DNA from 2 places in the Pseudomonas sp. RSB 5.4 genome. Region 1 is predicted to be linked to the other one. Evidence: riboswitches for the same ligand, from Rfam matches in the RefSeq annotation. Region 1 holds a riboswitch; the other holds the start of a gene.
The links. Region 1 has a riboswitch for manganese ahead of mntP (manganese efflux pump MntP). Riboswitches for the same ligand answer to the same signal wherever they lie in the genome.
Positions count from the first base shown of each region.

Region 2: it holds a riboswitch for manganese, as region 1 does, so the genes downstream of both, V9L13_RS15705 (TMEM165/GDT1 family protein) here and mntP (manganese efflux pump MntP) in region 1, are expected to answer to the same signal.

Region 1 is NZ_CP146986.1:2,081,323-2,090,738, reverse strand. It holds gene V9L13_RS09140 (amidohydrolase) at 1-341, shown strand, start outside; gene V9L13_RS09135 (C45 family peptidase) at 379-1,455, shown strand; gene V9L13_RS09130 (MFS transporter) at 1,493-2,821, shown strand; gene V9L13_RS09125 (thiamine pyrophosphate-requiring protein) at 2,933-4,720, shown strand; gene V9L13_RS09120 (DUF72 domain-containing protein) at 5,197-5,910, shown strand; gene mntP (manganese efflux pump MntP) at 5,912-6,475, opposite strand; yybP-ykoY riboswitch at 6,482-6,654, opposite strand; gene V9L13_RS09110 (ATP-binding protein) at 6,865-8,241, opposite strand; gene V9L13_RS09105 (response regulator) at 8,238-8,900, opposite strand; gene V9L13_RS09100 (PepSY domain-containing protein) at 9,071-9,337, shown strand; gene V9L13_RS09095 (cytochrome b/b6 domain-containing protein) at 9,337-9,416, shown strand, end outside.
Region 2 is NZ_CP146986.1:3,489,776-3,499,191, forward strand. It holds gene V9L13_RS15680 (MFS transporter) at 1-177, opposite strand, end outside; gene V9L13_RS15685 (helix-turn-helix transcriptional regulator) at 277-1,041, shown strand; gene V9L13_RS15690 (LysE family transporter) at 1,169-1,798, opposite strand; gene V9L13_RS15695 (2-hydroxyacid dehydrogenase) at 2,072-3,037, shown strand; gene V9L13_RS15700 (class I SAM-dependent methyltransferase) at 3,071-4,069, shown strand; yybP-ykoY riboswitch at 4,110-4,232, shown strand; gene V9L13_RS15705 (TMEM165/GDT1 family protein) at 4,322-4,906, shown strand; gene V9L13_RS15710 (M48 family metallopeptidase) at 5,101-5,919, opposite strand; partial or broken gene V9L13_RS15715 (methyl-accepting chemotaxis protein) at 6,183-8,325, shown strand; gene V9L13_RS15720 (SOS response-associated peptidase) at 8,523-9,146, opposite strand; gene V9L13_RS15725 (DUF2007 domain-containing protein) at 9,183-9,416, opposite strand, start outside.

The DNA.
Region 1 (9,416 bases):
TGTTGAAGAACGGCGCGACCATCGCCGGTGCCAGCGACTGGCCGATCACTACCCCGGAGCCGTGGAAGGCGATCTATCAGGCCGTCAGCCGCAAAGGCCCGAAAGGCGTGCTCAACGCCGCCGAAGACATCGACCGCCAAGTCATGTTCCAGGCCTACACCCTCAACGCGGCCAAGGTGCTGCGCCTTGAAGACCAGATCGGTTCGCTCAAGCCCGGCAAGCAGGCCGACATGATCGTCCTCGACCGCGATGTGTTCACGGTCGAGCCCGCCGCTCTGCGCGACACCCAGGTGCTCAACACCTGGTTCGCCGGTCGCGAAATCTACCGCCGTAAACCGTGACGGCAGCCCTTCAAAACGACAACAAGGAAATTTTTTCGTGAATGTTCATTGCTTCGTCACCGACACCCGTAACCCGCAGACTCGCGGGCAGCAGATTGGCACTACCTGGGCCGCGCAGATCCGCCAGACGGTGGCGCTTTATCTGGATTTCTTCAATCAGGTCGGTGTTCCCCTGGCACAGGTGCAGGCCATCGGTGAAGCCAGTCTGCAAACCCTCCAAGGCTGGTGCCCGAGCCTCGCCGAAGAGCTCGTCGCCACTGCTGAAGGTGCCGGGGTGCCGCTTTGGCAGCTCGCCAGCCTGAATGCCCGTACCGAGATCCTCGCAGTAATGCCGGCGTCCACCGAAGGCGAGTGCTCGACCGCCGTGTTCGCCCCCCACGGCGCACTGGCGCCGCGCAGCATCCAGACCTGGGACTGGCACGATTCGCTGGTGCCCAACGGGCTGATTCTGCAGCTGACTACGGCCGCGGGCATGACGGTCAAACTGTTCACCGAGTTCGGCATGCTCGGCAAGATCGGCGTCAACAGCGCCGGGCTGGGCCTTCACTTCAACATCCTGCATCACGTCAGTGACAATGGATCTGCCGGGGTGCCGGTACATGCGATTGCCCGGCGCATCCTTGAAGAAGCCAGCAGCGTTGACGAAGCGATTGCGCTGGCGCGTTCAGCGCGGGTCAGCGCCTCCACGGTGCTGACCGTGTTCTCCCGCGAGGACTCAAGCCCGCGTGCGGTGAGCATTGAAATGTCGCCAGCATTCACCGCAGTGGTGCGGCCCGATGCCGAGGGCTGGATCACCCACACCAACCACTTCCTCGATCCCGAACTGAGCCTCGGCGAGCGCACACCGGATGCCTCGACGACGTACGCGCGTTTCGATCACGTCAACGCGGCGCTGCAAAACATGGCCAGTGGCAACCTGAGCCATCGGGCAGACGCCATGTGTGGCGAGGCGGGTGAAGACGCGCCGATCTGCTTCCACCCGGATCTGAGCATGCCGGCGACCGAACGCTGGGAGACTCTGCTGACCATCGGCATCGACACCGAGAACAGCGTCCTCGAATACGCCGCCGGCAACCCCAAACAGCTCGCCCGAAACGGCTATCTGCGTTTCTGAATCGCGGCCTCCAATAAAAACAAAACGAGCAATGCACATGGCTACCGAGATTGATCGCAAGAGCGGTTCCCCGTCAGCGCTGAGGACGTTTTTCGTCTCCGGCATGGGCACCGCCCTGGAGTTCTATGACTTCGTGATATACGGCACCGCCGCCGCGCTGGTGTTTCCCCAAGTGTTTTTTCCGCAGATGGCTCCACTGACCGCGACCCTGGTGGCCTTCGGCGCCTTTGGCGCCGGGTTCTTCGCCCGGCCCCTTGGCGGCATGGTGTTCGGGCATTACGGTGACAAACTCGGCCGGCAGAAAATGCTGGTGATCACGCTGCTGTTGATGGGCCTGAGCACGCTGTTGATCGGGTGCCTGCCGGGCTATGCAACCCTTGGTGCGGGCGCGCCGGTGTTGCTGGTGCTGCTCAGACTGGTGCAGGGTTTCGCCGCCGGTGGCGAGTGGGGCGGTGCGGCGCTGTTCGGCATCGAGTCGGCGCCGCCCGGGCGACGTGGGCTGTGGGGCAGTTTCACCAGCATGGGCATCGGTATCGGCGGGATTCTCGGTGCCGGGGTGTTCGCGATTGTCAGTGTCGCATCACACGATGACCTGGCCGGATTTGCCTGGCGCATTCCATTCTGGCTCGGTGGGGTGCTGGTGCTGATCGGTCTGTATGCGCGCCTGCACAAACCGCTTGAACAACCCGCCGAACCGCAGGCCCACGTGCGCATGCCGCTGCTTGAAGCGCTGCGTGCGCGGCCCAGAGCCATGCTGTTGTGCACCGGCATCGCTTTCGGCTACGTGACCATCGCCTACATCGGCAGCACGTTCTTTCTGTCGTATGCCACTCAATTGGGCTATGGCAGTACCGATGCGCTGGTATTCGACTTGTCGCTGTCGATCGCCATCGTGATCACCGCGCCGTTGTTTGCCTTGCTGTCCGACCGGATCGGCCGCCGCCAGGTGATGATCCTCGGCGCGGTGATCATGGCTCTCGGCTTCTTTGCGTTTTTCCCGCTGGTCGGCCTCAAGAGTCTGCTGATTTCTACCGCTGCCTACATCGCCATCGGTGCGTTCATGGGCGCGACGCAGGGGCCTATTCCGGCGTTTCTGGCTGAACAGTTTCCGCGACACATGCGTTATTCGGGGATGTCGGCGGCTTATCAGATCGGTGCGGCGCTGGGCGGCGGGACCGCTTCAAGTGCGGCCACAGCGATTCTGATCGCCAACAATCACAACGCCTTCGGGGTGGCGGTTTACGGCGCGGTTGCGCTGGGTATCGTGGCGCTATGCTCGTTTCTTCTGAAGGAGACGGCGCACCTGAGTCTTGCTCAAATCGATGAGGCCGAGTGGTCGCAGGTTGTACCCGTCGCCACTGGCTAATGGCAAAAACAATCGAAACTTCGCGCTCTTCCCGGCTGTCCAGACCTTTGTACTTCCCGGCGGATGTTTCGCCGGGAAGGCTTCATGCATCGGTGACAGGCGAGGAACGAGATGACGACGACAGTGGGAGATTTTCTGGTTGAGCGGCTCAGCCAATGGGGCGTCACGCGGATTTTTGGTTATCCGGGAGACGGCATCAATGGCGTGTTCGGCGCGCTCGCCCGAGCCAATGGCAAGATCGAATTCGTTCAGGCCCGGCACGAAGAAATGGCCGCGTTCATGGCTTCGGCCCATGCCAAGTTCACGGGCGAACTAGGTGTGTGCATTGCCACTTCAGGCCCCGGCGCTACGCACTTGATTACCGGGCTGTACGACGCCCGCATGGATCACCAACCGGTGCTGGCGATTGTTGGTCAGCAGGCGCGCACCGCACTTGGCAGCCATTACCAGCAGGAGCTGGACCTGGTCTCGATGTTCAAGGATGTGGCCGGGGCTTTTGTGCAGCAGGCGTCGGCGCCGTCGCAAGTACGACATCTGCTCGACCGCGCCGTGCGCACAGCGGTTGGCGAGCGGCGGGTGACAGCGATAATCCTGCCCAATGATTTGCAGGATCTTGAGTACGAACCACCGGCGCGGGCGCATGGCACCGCGCACTCTGGCGTCGGTTACACCAAGCCGAAAGTGCTGCCCTACGAGGCGGATCTGCAGCGCGCCGCCGACGTTCTGAACAGCGGTGAAAAGGTTGCGATTCTGGTGGGCGCCGGCGCGTTGCAGGCGACGGATGAAGTGATCGCCATCGCGGAAAAACTCGGTGCCGGGGTCGCCAAGGCGTTGCTCGGCAAGGCTGCGCTGCCGGACGATTTGCCGTGGGTCACCGGCAGCATTGGTCTGCTGGGCACCGAACCGAGCTACAAGATGATGAACGAATGCGACACCTTGCTGATGATTGGCTCGGGTTTCCCCTATGCCGAATTTCTGCCCAAGGAAGGTCAGGCGCGCGGCGTGCAGATCGACCTGCAACCCGACATGCTCAGCCTGCGTTATCCGATGGAGGTCAATCTGGTTGGTGACTCCGCCGAAACCCTTGCTGCGTTGCTGCCGTTGCTCGAACAGAAGACCTCGCGCAAGTGGCGCAAAAAGATCGAAGGCTGGCGCGGCAGCTGGGAAAAGACCCTGGAAAAGCGTGCCATGGCCAAAGCCACACCGATCAATCCACAGCGGGTGGTGTATGAACTGTCACCGCGTCTGCCGGATCAGGCAATCATCACCAGCGATTCGGGCTCCTGCGCCAACTGGTACGCCCGTGACCTGAAAATCCGCCGGGGCATGCAGTGTTCGCTGTCCGGCGGACTGGCTTCGATGGGGGCTGCCGTGCCGTACGCGATTGCCGCCAAGTTCGCCCATCCCGAGCGCGCGGTGATTGCCCTGGTGGGGGATGGCGCGATGCAGATGAACAACATGGCCGAGCTGATCACCGTCGCCAAATACTGGCGCCAGTGGGACAGTCCGAAGTGGATCTGCGCGGTGTTCAACAACGAGGATCTGAATCAGGTCACTTGGGAACAGCGGGTGATGGAGGGCGATCCGAAGTTCGAAGCCTCGCAAAGCATCCCCGACGTGCCGTATCACCTGTTCGCCATTTCCATCGGCCTGAAAGGGATTTTCGTCGACCGCGAAGAGGACGTTGCCGCCGCTTGGGAGCAGGCATTGGCTTCGGAGGTGCCGGTGCTGATCGAGTTCAAGACCGATCCCAACGTACCGCCGTTGCCGCCGCACATCACGCTCCAACAGGCGAAGAAATTTGCCACGACCCTGCTCAAGGGCGACCCGGACGAGGCGGGCGTCATCGTGCAAGCCGCCAAGCAGGTGCTGGCGAGCGTCCTTCCAGGCAAAAAATAACCGCATAGGAGCTTCGCCGTGCCCCAAATCTGTGAACGCCGCTGAAACCTGTGGGAGTGGGCTTGCTCGCGAAAGCGCTGTGTCAGGTGCAGAAGTTGTGGATGTGTCGACGCCTTCGCTGGCAAGCCAGCTCCCACAGGTATTTCGTCGTCCCCCCAATCTGTGAACGCCGCCGAAATTGTGGGAGCGGGCTTGCTCGCGAAGGCGCTGTGTCAGGTGCAGAAGTTGTGGATGTGTCGACGCCTTCGCTGGCAAGCCAGCTCCCACAGGTGTTTCGTCGTACCCCCAATCTGTGAACGCCGCCGAAATTGTGGGAGCGGGCTTGCTCGCGAAGGCGGTGTGTCAGGCGCAGCGATTGTGGATGTGTCGACGCCTTCGCTGGCAAGCCAGCTCCCACAGGTGTTTCGTCGAATCCCAAGTTTGTGAACGAAGACCGTGGAGATTTTTATGCGCGAAGCGGCGAAGGTGCTTTTTTGATGTTCATCGGTTGCGCAGGCTGGAGTCTGGGGCGTGAGTATTGGCCGCAGTTTCCGGCCGAGGGCACGCATCTGCAGCGTTATGCGGCGCGGCTCGAATGTGTGGAAATCAACAGCTCGTTCTATCGCCCGCATCGGCGTCAGACCTATGCGCGCTGGGCGGATTCGGTGCCGCCAGGCTTTCGTTTTTCAGTGAAGGTGCCGAAGCAGATTACTCATGAATTGCGTCTGCAAAACTGTGAGCGAGCGCTGGATGAGTTTCTCGGGCAGTGCGAGGGCTTGGCCGATCGGCTGGGATGCTTGCTGGTGCAACTGCCGCCGTCGCTGGCCTTTGAGCCGGCACGTGCAGAAGCGTTTTTCGTGGCGTTGCGCCAACGATTCGCGGGTGATGTGGTGTTGGAGCCACGGCATGAATCGTGGGTGATGGCGGAGCCGATGCTGCAGGCGTATCGGATTGCCCAGGTCATGGTCGATCCATCGCGAATCAGTAGCGATGTCTCGGCGCAGGGCTGGGCGGGTGTGCGCTATTGGCGACTGCATGGCGCGCCACGGATTTATCACAGTGCTTATGAGCTGCCTTATCTGCAGCAGCTTGCGCAGAACATGCAGCTCTGCGCTGCTGAAGGCACCAGCGTCTGGTGCATCTTCGACAACACCGCCAGTGGCGCCGCGTTGGGCAACGCGATGACACTGGCGGCGCTGATCCGCGCCTGAATCAGGCTGACAAGTGCTCGTACAGAATGGTCGCGCCGACGATCATCAGCACCACGCCACCGACGATTTCCGCACGCTTGCCAACCACTGCGCCGAGTACCCGGCCGAGCATCACGCCGATGGTCACCATGGTCATGGTTGCCACGCCGATGGCCGCTGCCGCCACCCAGATATTCACGTCGACAAACGCCAGGCCGACGCCGACTGCGAGGGCGTCAATGCTGGTGGCGAACGCGGTGACTGCCAGAATCAGGAACGAATGCTGGCCGGGCTTTTCTTCTTCCTCGTCTTCGTGTTTCAGGCCGTTGTAGATCATGTGCAGACCGAGGATCACCAGCAGGGTGAAGGCGATCCAGTGGTCCCATTCGGCCACCCAGCGGGTGGCGGCCTGACCGATCAGCCAGCCGATGATCGGGGTGATGGCTTCGATCACGCCGAAGATCAGGCCGGTGCGCAGTGCTTCGGTCAGACGTGGTTTGTGCAGGCTGGAGCCTTTGCCGATGGCCGCGGCGAACGCGTCCGTGGACATGGCCAGAGCGAGGAATATGAGGGAAACAGGATTCACGGGGGCACACTTCCAGTCGGGCTATGAGTCAACGACACAACCACACGCCCGACTTTAGGCATGGATGTGTCGTCGGTCTCACCAACCAAAAGGTGTTCGTACCACGGCATGTTGCCGAGAATGTTGATACGAACGCTTCCGAGGGACTCGGAAACAGGCTACTCCCCAACGAGGGCTGGCAGCATACCAGCCAAACATGAAAAATCTGTCAAAAACATCGAGACGATCAATAAACGCAAGACTCTGTGGCGAGGGAGCTTGCTCCCGCCGGGTCGCGAAGCGGCCCTTTCGTTGCCGAACATCAGAAGGCCTGCTGCGCAGTCCAGCGGGAGCAAGCTCCCTCGCCACAGCGAATCTTCACGCAGCGTTTCAATCTGACGTGAGCAGCGCTAAGCCAAGGGGGCCTCATTGATCCGTAACTCCGCACACAACCCGCCCTGCGGCCGGTTGTACAGCTGCAGCGTGCTGCCGATCTTGCTGACGATCATCTGCACGATCGCCAGCCCCAGTCCCGCGCCGTTACCGTGGCCGTGGCTGTAGAAACGCTCGAACAGCCGCGCGTATTCCTGCTCGTTGATACCGGGGCCGGCGTCCTCGACGCTGATGTACACCGCGCCGCCCGCCTGCGGTTGCACCTGGACCCGCACCTCGCTGCCCGGCGGGGCGAAGTTCAGGGCGTTGGTCACCAGGTTCTGCAAGGCGATGGCGAGGGCCACCGGGTCAGTGTCGACCGGGCAGTGGTGGTCGCTGTCGAGGATCAGTTCGACGTCTTTTTCCAGGGCCAGCGGTGCCAGTTCGGCGAGTTCTTCGCGCACCAGTTCGGTCAGTTCCACGGTGCGGGTTTCGGGATTGGCCAGGTGTGGTTCGATGCGCGCCATGGTCAACAATTGACTGGCGATACGCGTCGCCCGATCCACCGCGCTGACCAGATACTCCAGCGCCTCTTCGCGTTGTTGCGGGGTCGCCGCCAGTTGCGCGTTTTGCGCGTGGATCCGCAGGATCGCCAGCGGTGTGCGCAGCTCATGGGCGGCGTCGGCAATGAAGCGCCGCTCCCGCGCCAGCAGATTGTCGATCTGTTGCAGCAGACGATTGAGCGCCGTCTGCATCGGCTCCAGATCGTGGGGCAGGGGGCTGAGGTGCAGCGGTTTCAGGGTTTCGGTGTCACGTCCGCGAATGCTCTGCGCCATCGCGCGCAGCGGTTGCAGGCCCCAACCGATGGTCAGCCAGATCAGCGCGGCCAGCAGCGGGACGCCGATAAGGCTCGGCCACAGCGTGTGGCCGACGATGCGCTCGATCAGGTCCTGACGGATGTCGTCACGCTCGCCGACCCAGATCAGCAGCCCCTGTTGCGGATCCTTGAGCAGGAACGCACACCAGTCGCGGCCGTTCTCTATCAGGTCATGGGAGCCGAGGGTGGTGGGCGGCGCCGCAAGCTCCGGGGCTTCAGCCGAGCGCACCAGCAATTGGCCGTCGCTGCGCCAGACCTGAAAGGTCAGACGGGTTTCGTATGGGTGCGCAGCCTCGCCGTCGCCGACCCGGCTCATCGCTTCATCGAAGGCCTGATAGAGCCGGCTCCAGTCGTTGTCGCCCGGCGCGCGCTGGGCCAGTACGCCTTGCAGCAGGCGCGCACTTTGCGCCAGTTGGGCATCGTAGACCTCTTCGATTTCATGGTGACTGTCGCGCAGCACCAGCCAACTGATCAGCAGATCGCCGATCAATACCAGAATCAGCACCGGCACCAGAATCCGCGCACGTATGGAAATCATGGCTTGAGCTCCACCACATAGCCGACACCGCGCACGGTGCGGATCAACTCGCTCGAAAGTTTTTTGCGCAGGTTGTGGATCAGCACTTCAAGGGTGTTGCTCTCGACCCGGTCCTGCCAGCCATACAGCGCCCGGGACAGACGTTCGCGGGTGACGACCTTGCCGGGGCGGGCCATCAGTTGATGCAGCAGTTGATATTCCATCGGCGTCACCACCACGTCGGTGCCGTGCCAGGTGACCTGCTGCGTGACCGGATCAAGGCACACGCCGGCATGTTCGAGCACCGGTTGCGCACGGCCCTGACTGCGGCGCAGCAACGCGCGAATCCGTGCTTTCAGTTCATCGACGTCGAACGGTTTGATCAGGTAGTCGTCGGCGCCGGCATCCAGCCCGGCGATGCGTTCGGCGGTGCCGTCGCGGGCGGTGAGGATCAGCACCGGCAAGTCCTGTTGCTCGCCGCGCAAGCGTTGCAGCAGCGTCAGGCCGTCGAGCCGTGGCAGACCGAGGTCGAGCAGCAGCAAGTCGAAGCTCTCACTGCGCAGGGCGTGCAGGGCGCTGGCCCCATCCTGCAACCAGTCGAGGGTGTAGCCTTCGCTGCCGAGGGCAACGCGAATGCCTTGACCGAGGGCGCGATCATCTTCGACCAGCAATAGGCGCATAACGGATTCTCTTGAGGAAACACGGCGGTTGACCGGCGGCATCATGCCGCTGTGCAGCCGGCTGTGGCAGCTGACCCGACGGGAAAGATGTAACGACTCGTTGCCAACTAAGCTTCGACTAAGGTTGCTTTTGCACAGTGAGGCCTTCCTCATCGAGCGAGAGTGTTTCCATGCGCAAACTTCTGCTGTTGTCCCTCATCGTTGCCAGCCCGCTGGCCGTCGCCGGCCCGCAATGCACCACCGCCGAACGCTCGCAATGGCAAGACCAGAAAGCCTTTCAGGAACAACTCAAGGCCCAGGGCTACGAGATCAGCAAGTTCAAGGTCACCGACGGCAACTGCTACGAGATCTATGGCTTTGACAAGGACAAGCGCAAGGTCGAGATCTACCACGACCCGGTCAGCGGCAAAGCGGTGAAAACCGAGATCAAGGGCTGATGCCGAGCACGTCCCTGCGCCTGTGGGACCCCGTGGTGCGGCTGTTTCATCTGTCCATCGCGGGCGTCTTCGTCGCCAA
Region 2 (9,416 bases), 1.4 Mb from region 1:
CAGCGAACAGGCACCGAAGGCAATGAAGCCACCCAGTGACAGACCGATCAGCGCGGCGTAGTCGAGGCCAAAAGCCTGGGTCATGCCGAGCACGGCGGCGGGAAAAATCAGCATGAACATGTGATCGATCACATGGGCAGCGTTGACGTAGCGTATGACGTTTCGGGATTGATTCATGGCAGCACGCTTGAGTGTGTTGTGGGCGGATTGTTATGAGCGGCCTATGCTAAGTTGGCGAAAAAGCGCATATCTGCCATTCAGGTCATCAAACCCGACATGTTGATCAGCCATTTCGAACACGGCCCGGTAAGTGCCTATCCCCGGGATTATCTGGACGGTGCCCACCAGCCGCTGCACCTGCACCGCGAGGCGCAGTTGCTGTATGCCGTCAGAGGGATCATGCGGGTGGTCACCGATTTTGGTGCCTGGGTGATTCCACCGAGCCGCGCGGTGTGGATTCCGCCGCAGGTCGCGCACGAGATTTTCATGTCCGGCGATGTGCAGATGCGCTCACTGTTCATCGCCCCCGAACTGTCACCGGCCAGCCTGCAACAGTGCTGCGTGCTGGCGGTGACGCCGCTGTTGCGCGAGTTGATCCTGCGCGCCGTGCAGGGCCCGCCGCATGCTGACAATCCATTGATCCAGCAGTTGATGCTGGAAGAACTGGCCGGCCTGGAAAACCTGCCGCTGCACATTCCGATGCCTACTGACCGGCGCCTGCAAAACATCTGTCTGGCGTTGCTGCACACCCCCGATCACCCCAACACCCTGGAAGACTGGGCGCAGCAGGTCGGCGCCAGCTCGCGCACCCTGGCGCGGCTGTTCCAGCGACAACTGAAGATGAGTTTCAACGCCTGGCGCCAGCAACTGCGCCTGATGGAAGCCCTGCCGCGCCTGCTCGCCGGGGACAGCGTGCAAAGCGTGGCACGGGACTTGGGCTACGGCAGCGCGCGGGCGTTCAGCGCGATGTTTCGCCGTTTGCTTGGGGAAAATCCCCGGGAGTACCTGAATAATCTGAGCAAACTCAGCCAACTCGTGTAGGAATTCCCCATCTCCCCTGTGGGAGCGAGCTTGCTCGCGAAAGCAATCTTCCAGTCACCTGTGATATCGACTGATCCGACGCCTTCGCGAGCAAGCTCGCTCCCACAGTTTGATCGGGTTTCAGCTCTTAGTGCATCTCGGTGAAGGCGAGTTTCACGCCGATCGCGATCAGCACTGCGCCCATGGTGCGGTCGAACCAGTGGCCCATGCGGGCAAAACCGGCGCGCACGCGCTGCTGGCTGAACAGCATCGCCACCAGGCAAAACCAGACAGCCGTCGCGACCGCCAGATAAACCCCGTAACCGGCCTGCACCGCCAGCGGCGTGTGCGGGTTGATCACCACGGTGAACAGGGAGAGGAAGAACAGCGTGGCTTTCGGGTTCAGGCCGTTGGTGACGAAACCCGAAGTGAAGGCGCCGCGAGCGGTGCGCACGCCGGCTTCCTTGTGCAAGTCATCGGTGACGGTTTTCGCCGGCTGCGCGCGCAAAGCCTTGAAGCCGATGTACAGCAGGTACGCCGCCGCAGCCCATTTCAAGGCGTTGAACAGCACGATCGACTGCGACACGATCAGGCCGATGCCCAGCAGCGAATAGCCCACGTGCAGGAAAATCGCCGTGCCCACACCCAGCGCGGTCCAGGTGCCGGCGCGACGACCATGGGTCACGCTCTCGCGCACCACCACGGCAAAGTCCGGGCCGGGGCTGGCCACGGCCAACAGGTGGATCAGTGCAACGGTCAAGAACTCGGTCCAGTACATGGGGGCTCCTCTTTAATGAGTAAAAACAATTCATCAACTGGCTCAAACCCTGTGGCGAGGGAGCTTGCTCCCGCTCGGCTGCGCAGCAGTCGTAAAACCTGAAACACCGGTGTGCCTGACACAGTACGGTGAATGGGTTTGGGTCTGCTTCGCAGCCCAGCGGGAGCAAGCTCCCTCGCCACAGAGTATTGCGGGCGCTGTGCGTAACCATTTGTTTCATCTGGTAGGCTCGGCAGATTACGCCTTCCGTTCCAAGCACAAAAGGTACAGTTGATGACGAACCCGCGCCGCGCCGTATTCCTCGATCACCCGTCTCTGGATCTCGGCGATCTCGACCTCAGCCCGTTGCGCGCCTGCTTCAGCGCTCTGCAACTGTTCGCTCAGACCTTGCCTGAACAGGTCAGCGAGCGCCTGCACGGTGCCAGCGTGGCGATCACCAACAAGATCCGCATCGACGCCGCCGCGATGGCCGCCAACCCGGATCTGCAACTGATCCTGATCACCGCCACCGGCACCAACAACGTCGATCTGGACGCGGCCTGCGCCCATGGCATCACCGTGTGCAACTGTCAGGGTTACGGCACGCCGTCGGTGGCGCAGCACACGATCATGTTGCTGCTCAACCTCGCCACCCGCCTGGCGGATTATCAGAAAGCCGTCGGCGAGGGTCGCTGGCAGCAGGCCAGACAGTTCTGCCTGCTCGACTACCCGATTGTCGAACTGGAAGGCAAAACCCTCGGTCTGCTCGGTCACGGTGAACTCGGCGGTGCGGTCGCGCGCCTGGCCGAAGCATTCGGCATGCGTGTATTGCTCGGACAGATTCCGGGCCGCCCGGCGCGCCCGGATCGTCTGCCACTGGCCGAACTGCTGCCGCAGATCGATGCCCTGACCCTGCACTGCCCGCTCAACGAACACACCCGGCACTTCATCGGCGCCCGCGAGCTGGCATCGATGAAACCCGGCGCGTTTGTGGTCAACACCGCTCGCGGTGGTTTGATCGACGAGCAAGCCTTGGCCGATGCCCTGCGCAACGGTCACCTCGGCGGCGCGGCTACTGATGTGTTGAGTGTCGAACCGCCGGTCAACGGCAATCCGCTACTTGCGGCGGATATTCCGCGGCTGATCGTCACCCCGCACAACGCCTGGGGCAGTCGCGAAGCGCGGCAGCGTATCGTCGGCCAATTGACCGAAAACGCTCAGGCGTTCTTCAGCGGTACAGCGCTGCGGGTCGTCAGTTGATAAACTGCGGCACTTTTTTTTCAAGGAGCAGTTATGGATCCGCGCAGTGAAGTACTGCTTCGTCAGGCCGAGTTATTCCAGGGTTCGCTGTTGCTGGCCGGTTTGCCTGCCGACGATTTGCTCGGGCGCCTGCCCAATGCGTTCGGCTGGTGCTGGCATGCCGGCGATCAAGCGGCACTCGATGCGCGCTTCGAAGGTCGCAGCCATTTCGGTGTGAATGTGCCGGAGCGCGAATTCGACAGCGCCGTGGTGTTTCTGCCCAAGTCCAAGGATCTGACCGATTACATCCTCAATGCCGTGGCCGCACGTCTGCCCGGGCGCGAGGTGTTTCTGGTCGGGGAAAAACGCAGCGGTATCGAGGGGGCGTCCAAGCAGCTCAACCCGTTCGGCAAGCCGCGCAAACTCGACAGCGCCCGTCACTGCCAACTGTGGCAAGTCACCGTGGCCAATGCACCCGAAGCCAAATCGCTGGAAAGCCTGGCGCAGACTTATGAGCTGCCACTGGCCGAAGGCCCGTTGAAAGTCATCAGTCTGCCGGGCGTGTTCAGCCATGGTCGACTGGACCGCGGCAGCGCCCTGCTGCTGGAGCATCTGGACAAATTGCCGAGCGGTCACCTGCTGGACTTCGGTTGTGGCGCCGGGGTGTTGGGCGCGGCGGTCAAACGTCGCTATCCGCACAATCAGGTGACCCTGCTCGACGTCGATGCCTTCGCCGCCGCCAGCAGTCGCCTGACATTGGCGGCCAACGGTCTGGAAGCCGAGGTGCTGACCGGTGATGGCATCGACGCTGCACCGATGGGTTTGAACGCGATTCTGAGCAATCCGCCGTTCCATGTCGGCGTGCACACCGATTATTTTGCTACCGAGAACTTGCTGCGAAAAGCGGCCAAACATCTGAAAAACGGCGGCGAACTGCGCCTGGTTGCGAACAGCTTCCTGAAGTATCAGCCACTGATCGAAGAGCATCTGGGCGTGTGTGCAATCAAGGCCGAAGGCAATGGTTTCCGGATTTACCGGGCCAAGCGCGGCTGAAAATTAGCACTTGCCGAATGGATTCTGCCTAGGCAGAATCCGCTCCGTCCTAGGGGAGTAGTCTCCCACGAGCGCCAAGCTCGTCCGGCATACGTCAACATACTTGATCCTCAGATCATGGCGTATGCGACCCAAGCGTCCGCACCAGACGGATCGCAGGGTTTGACAAGACCTATGACACGCACACCTTACCCGGGGCGGGAAGGCTGTACGTGTCATAGCCGTGTCGACCCGCCCCTTAGGAAAATCCTGATGCTGGACTCGTTACTCGTTCCCACCGCAATCGTTGCCTTGGCCGAAATCGGCGACAAGACGCAACTGCTCGCGCTGATTCTCGCCGCTCGCTTTCGCAAACCCTGGCCGATCATTGCCGGTATTGTCGCTGCGACCCTGGCCAACCACGCAGCAGCCGGTGCGGTAGGCGCCTGGTTCGGCAGCTTCTTCTCAGACTCGGTCCTGCACTGGATTCTCGCCGCGAGTTTTACCGCCACTGCGCTGTGGACGTTGGTCCCGGACAAGATGGACGACGATGAAGCCAGCACCGCACGCAAGTTCGGCCCCTTCCTGACCACGCTGATCGCGTTCTTCCTTGCGGAAATCGGTGACAAGACGCAGATCGCCACCGTGATGCTGGCGGCGCAATATCCGGAGCTGTGGCTGGTGATCATCGGCACCACGGCGGGCATGCTGATTGCCAACGTGCCGGTGGTATTGGCGGGTAATTTTGCTGCGGAGAAACTGCCGCTGACCCTGATCCGTCGCCTGGCCGCTTCGGCGTTCTTCATTCTGGCGATCGTTGCGGTGTACAAGGCGATGCAGAGCAGTGGCTGGATCTAACCCGGCCTCCTGACCTGTCATTGTGACCTGTGGTGAGGGGATTTATCCCCGATGGGGTGCGAAGCGCCCCCAAGACCTGATGTCTCAGAGTGTCAGACATACCGTAGTTACAGGTTTAGGGCTGCTCCGCAGCCCATCGGGGATAAATCCCCTCGCCACAATAAATCCCATCAGTCACAGAAACTGCGATGGACTCAGGACTTCGGCGCTTTTTCGTACAGCGGCATCACCTTCGGAATCGCCGCCTGCAGCGAGGCGATCCGGCTGGTCGAGGCCGGGTGGGTGCTCATGAATTCCGGCGGTGCGCCTTCAGAAGCCTTGCTCATCTTGTCCCACAGGGTGATCGCCGCGTTCGGGTTGTAGCCGGCGCGAGCGGCCAGCTCCAGACCGATCAGGTCGGCTTCGTTTTCGTTGGCGCGGCTGTTGGGCAAGGTCATGCCGTAGTTGGCCACGGTGTCGGCCAGCGCCAGGCTGTCCTGACCCAGACCGAGCAACGCACCGGCACCCTGCTTGGCCATTTCAATGCCATAAGCCTTGGACATCGCTTCACGACCGTGCTCGCGCAGGGCGTGGGCGATTTCATGGCCCATGACTGCGGCGATTTCATCGTCGGTCAGTTTCAGGCTGTCGATCAGCCCGGTGTAGACAATGATCTTGCCGCCAGGGCCGCAGTTGGCGTTGAGCTCATCGCTCTTGATCAGATTGACTTCCCATTGCCACTGCGCCGCGTCCGGACGGAAGTTCGGCGCCTGGGCGATCAGCCGGTTGGCAATCGCCTGAACCCGCTTGGCCTCCGGACTGGTCTTGTCCAGCACGCCTTTGCTCGACGCCTCGCCAACGGTCTTCTGATAGGACTGGGCATACATCTGGTCGACCTCTTGCGAGGACAGCATGCTGAACATGTACTGCTTGCGCTCCACACCGACGGCCCCGCCGCTGGTGGTGTTGACCGACTGACAACCTGCCAGCAACAGCGCTGCGCTCAGTGCACTTACAACCAATGTCTTGTTCATTCAAAAGCTCCCTGAAAACCTGTCGCGTATCGTAGGGGGTCAATTGTATCGACGCCAGATACAACAGACGCGTTGCATGCACTTTCAGAAATTGGCCGCCGTCCCTGTAGGAAAAAATTCACACGCCTGCGCAAGCCCTGCACAGCTGCGCCGCACACTGATCCATTTGCGACATCTGCCGCGCATTGCTTCGCACGGCCCTCATGGCCCAATGCCTGCTGCCGATACAACAGCGCAGACGTCCTCTCGCGTGCGGAGCTCCCATGAAGTTCAAGTCGATCCAGTTTTCCGTCGCCGCCCTGGCCGGCGCCATCGTGCTCAGCGTGGTCGCCGCGCTGGTGCTGTACGCGCTGTTTTCCGGTGCCCGCACGCAAGACATGGTGCAACAGCGCACCCAGGCGCAGTTCGAACAAGTCATCGAACAACGCCTGACCTCGCTGGCGCAGACTCAGGTCAGCCAGATCCAGCGCGAACTCGAAGCACCGCTGCTGATTGCCGGCGGACTGGTGCGGGTCAACGCGCTGCTCGGCACGCCGGGCGCCGACGGCCAGTCGCGACTGACCATCAGCCGCGAGCAACTGATCAGCCTGATCAAGGAGAACGTCGAGCAGAATCCGAAGATTCTCGGCACCTACATCGGCTGGGAAAAAAAACGCACTGGACCACAATGACGCGGCCTACGTCGGCACCCGCGTGGTCGGTATCGACGCGGCCAACGGGCGCTTCCTGCCCTGGTGGTTCCGCAATGACGACGGCACCCTGGGCCTGGACAAACTGGCGGACGTCGACGACCAGAAAGTCCTGTCCACTGGCGTACGGGCCAGCGAGTACTACCTGTGCTCGAAAGAGAGCAAGAAATCCTGCGTGATCGATCCGGCGCCGTACAAGGTCGGCGACAAGATCGTCATGCTCGCCTCCTTTATTGAACCGATCATGCTCAACGGCGCATTCCAGGGCATCGTCGGCGCCGACCTGTCGGTGAACTTCATCCAGGAAATGCTCCTCGGTGCCAACCAGAAACTTTACGGCGGCGCCGGACAAATGGCCCTGATCGGCGGCAACGGCCGGATCGTCGCCTACACCAAGGACCCGAGCAAATTTGGCGAGAAAGTCAGCGACATCCTCGACGCCGAGCAGATCGCCAACATGGCCAACCTCAAGCGCGGCGAAGTCACCTACTCGGTGAACAAAGACAAGGGCCGCATCGAACTGTACCTGCCGTTCGGCATCGGCCAGACCGACGCGCGCTGGACGCTGATGCTGCAACTGCCGTTGAACGCGGTGATGGCCGATCTGCAAAAACTCCAGGCCGATCTCGATGCACAGCGCAAATCCGACACCTTCGGCATGGCCATGGTCGGCCTGATCATCGCCGCCATCGGCCTGCTGGTGATCTGGCTGGTGGGTCACGGCATCGCCCGACCACTGAAGCAGATGGTCGCCATGCTGGATGACATTGCCAAAGGTGAAGGCGATCTGACCCGTCGTTTGAGCAGTGATCGCAGTGATGAACTGGGCTCGATTGCCAAGGGCTTCAACACCTTCCTCGCCAAGTTGCAGGCGATGATCACGCAGGTGGTGACGTCGGTGCAGAGCGTCAGCGATTCCTCCGAGCACACTGCCGACATCGCGATTCGCACCAACATCGGCATTCAGAAACAAATGGCCGAGATCGATCAGGTCGCCACCGCGGTGCAGGAAATGACCGCCACTGCGCAGGACGTGGCGCGCAACGCTACCCAAGCGGCTCAGGCAGCGAGCCATGCGGATCAGGCTGCCGGTCAGGGTATGCAGATCGTCCGTGATACGTCGAACTCGATTGGTGCGCTGGCGCTGGAAATCGGCAAAGCGGTGGACGTGGTGCAAACGCTGGCCAAGGACAGCGAAAACATCAACGCGATCCTCACCGCGATTCGCGGGATCGCCGAGCAGACCAACCTGCTGGCGCTGAACGCGGCGATCGAAGCGGCGCGGGCCGGCGAGCAGGGTCGCGGCTTTGCCGTGGTGGCGGACGAGGTGCGCAATCTGGCGCAGAAGACCCAGAAGGCCACCGAAGAAATCCAGAGCATGATTCAGCAACTGCAACAGGGCACCCGCGATGTAGTGCGAGTCATGGAGGACAGCCAGAACCGCACCGACGAAAGCGTGCAGCACGCGGCGAAAGCGGCCGAGGCGCTGGAGACGATTACTCAGGCGGTGTCGGTGATCAATGACATGAACACGCAGATTGCCAGTGCCGCTGAAGAGCAGAGCGCAGTGGCCGATGACATCAACCGCAACGTGATCAATATCGGTCAGGTGGCGAATGAAGTCGCGGGCGGTGCGGATGAGTCGAGTTCGGCGAGTGCCGGCCTGACTAAATTGGCGGAGCAGCAGCGGCGGTTGATCAATCAGTTCAAGGTCTGAAAAGCGAAAAACCCCTCACCCTAACCCTCTCCCAAAGGGAGAGGGGACTGACCGAGCTGTCTCCCGTCATACATTGACCTGAAATAACCAGTCGATTATGGATTCAAAGCTGAGCGTTCAAGTCGGTGTATTTCGTCAATATCCCCCAATCAGTCCCCTCTCCCTCAGGGAGAGGGTTAGGGTGAGGGGCTTTTGACTTAACCCGGGGTCAGGCATTCCGGCCCATTGAGCTTCGGATCATTGATCAGATTCGCCAACACCCGCTCGCGCAACGCTGCGGGCTCACTGGCAAGCAAGCCCTGCAGCACATGCAGCGGCGTCGCAGGATCGAGCCATGCCGCCTGCCCTGCCTCATCAAGAATCAACGGTCGGCGCTGACTGGCCGCCGGCTGAGTGATGACGGCGGTGCTCAGCCACACCTGCTCCTGCACCGGATACGCCTCCCAGATCGCCGCGAAAAACAGCGACGAGCCCTCCCCCGGCGTCAGCCAGTACGGGCGCTTGCGCAGATTGCCGCGCCATTCGTAGAAACCGTTGGCCGGCAACAGACAACGACGCAGGCGCAGCGCCTCGCGGAACATCGGTTGCTCGGCCACCGTTTCCGCCCGGGCATGCGCCGGTGTTTTCGACAGATCGGTCAGCCACGGCGGCGTCAGGCCCCAACGGGCGCGGGCCAGGGTGCGTTGGCCGTCGGCCTCGGCACGCAGCATCAACACCGAATCATTGGGGGAAATGTTCCACTGCGCCTGCTGATCGGCGGGAAATCCGGGCAGGGCCGCGAAATCGCGGTTCCAGCGAAACAGGGCATAACGTCCACACATGGCGCAACACGACTCAAAAATAAAACGAACGTCAGCCTAACAGACCAGCGTCCCGGGGAAGCTCTCCGGTTCATCGCCGGGCAGCGGCAGCGCGGCATTGTACGCGGTGATCAGTTCGCGGGCGTATTCGGCCTGGTCGTTTTCGACCGACAGGCCGAGCAGGCCGAAAATCGGCAATTCCCCGGTGCCGCCCAGCAGATCCCGGCCCACCAGGTGCGCCTCGATGCCCTCACTGGCGAGCATGCCCTTGAGCATCTCGCCTTCCATCAG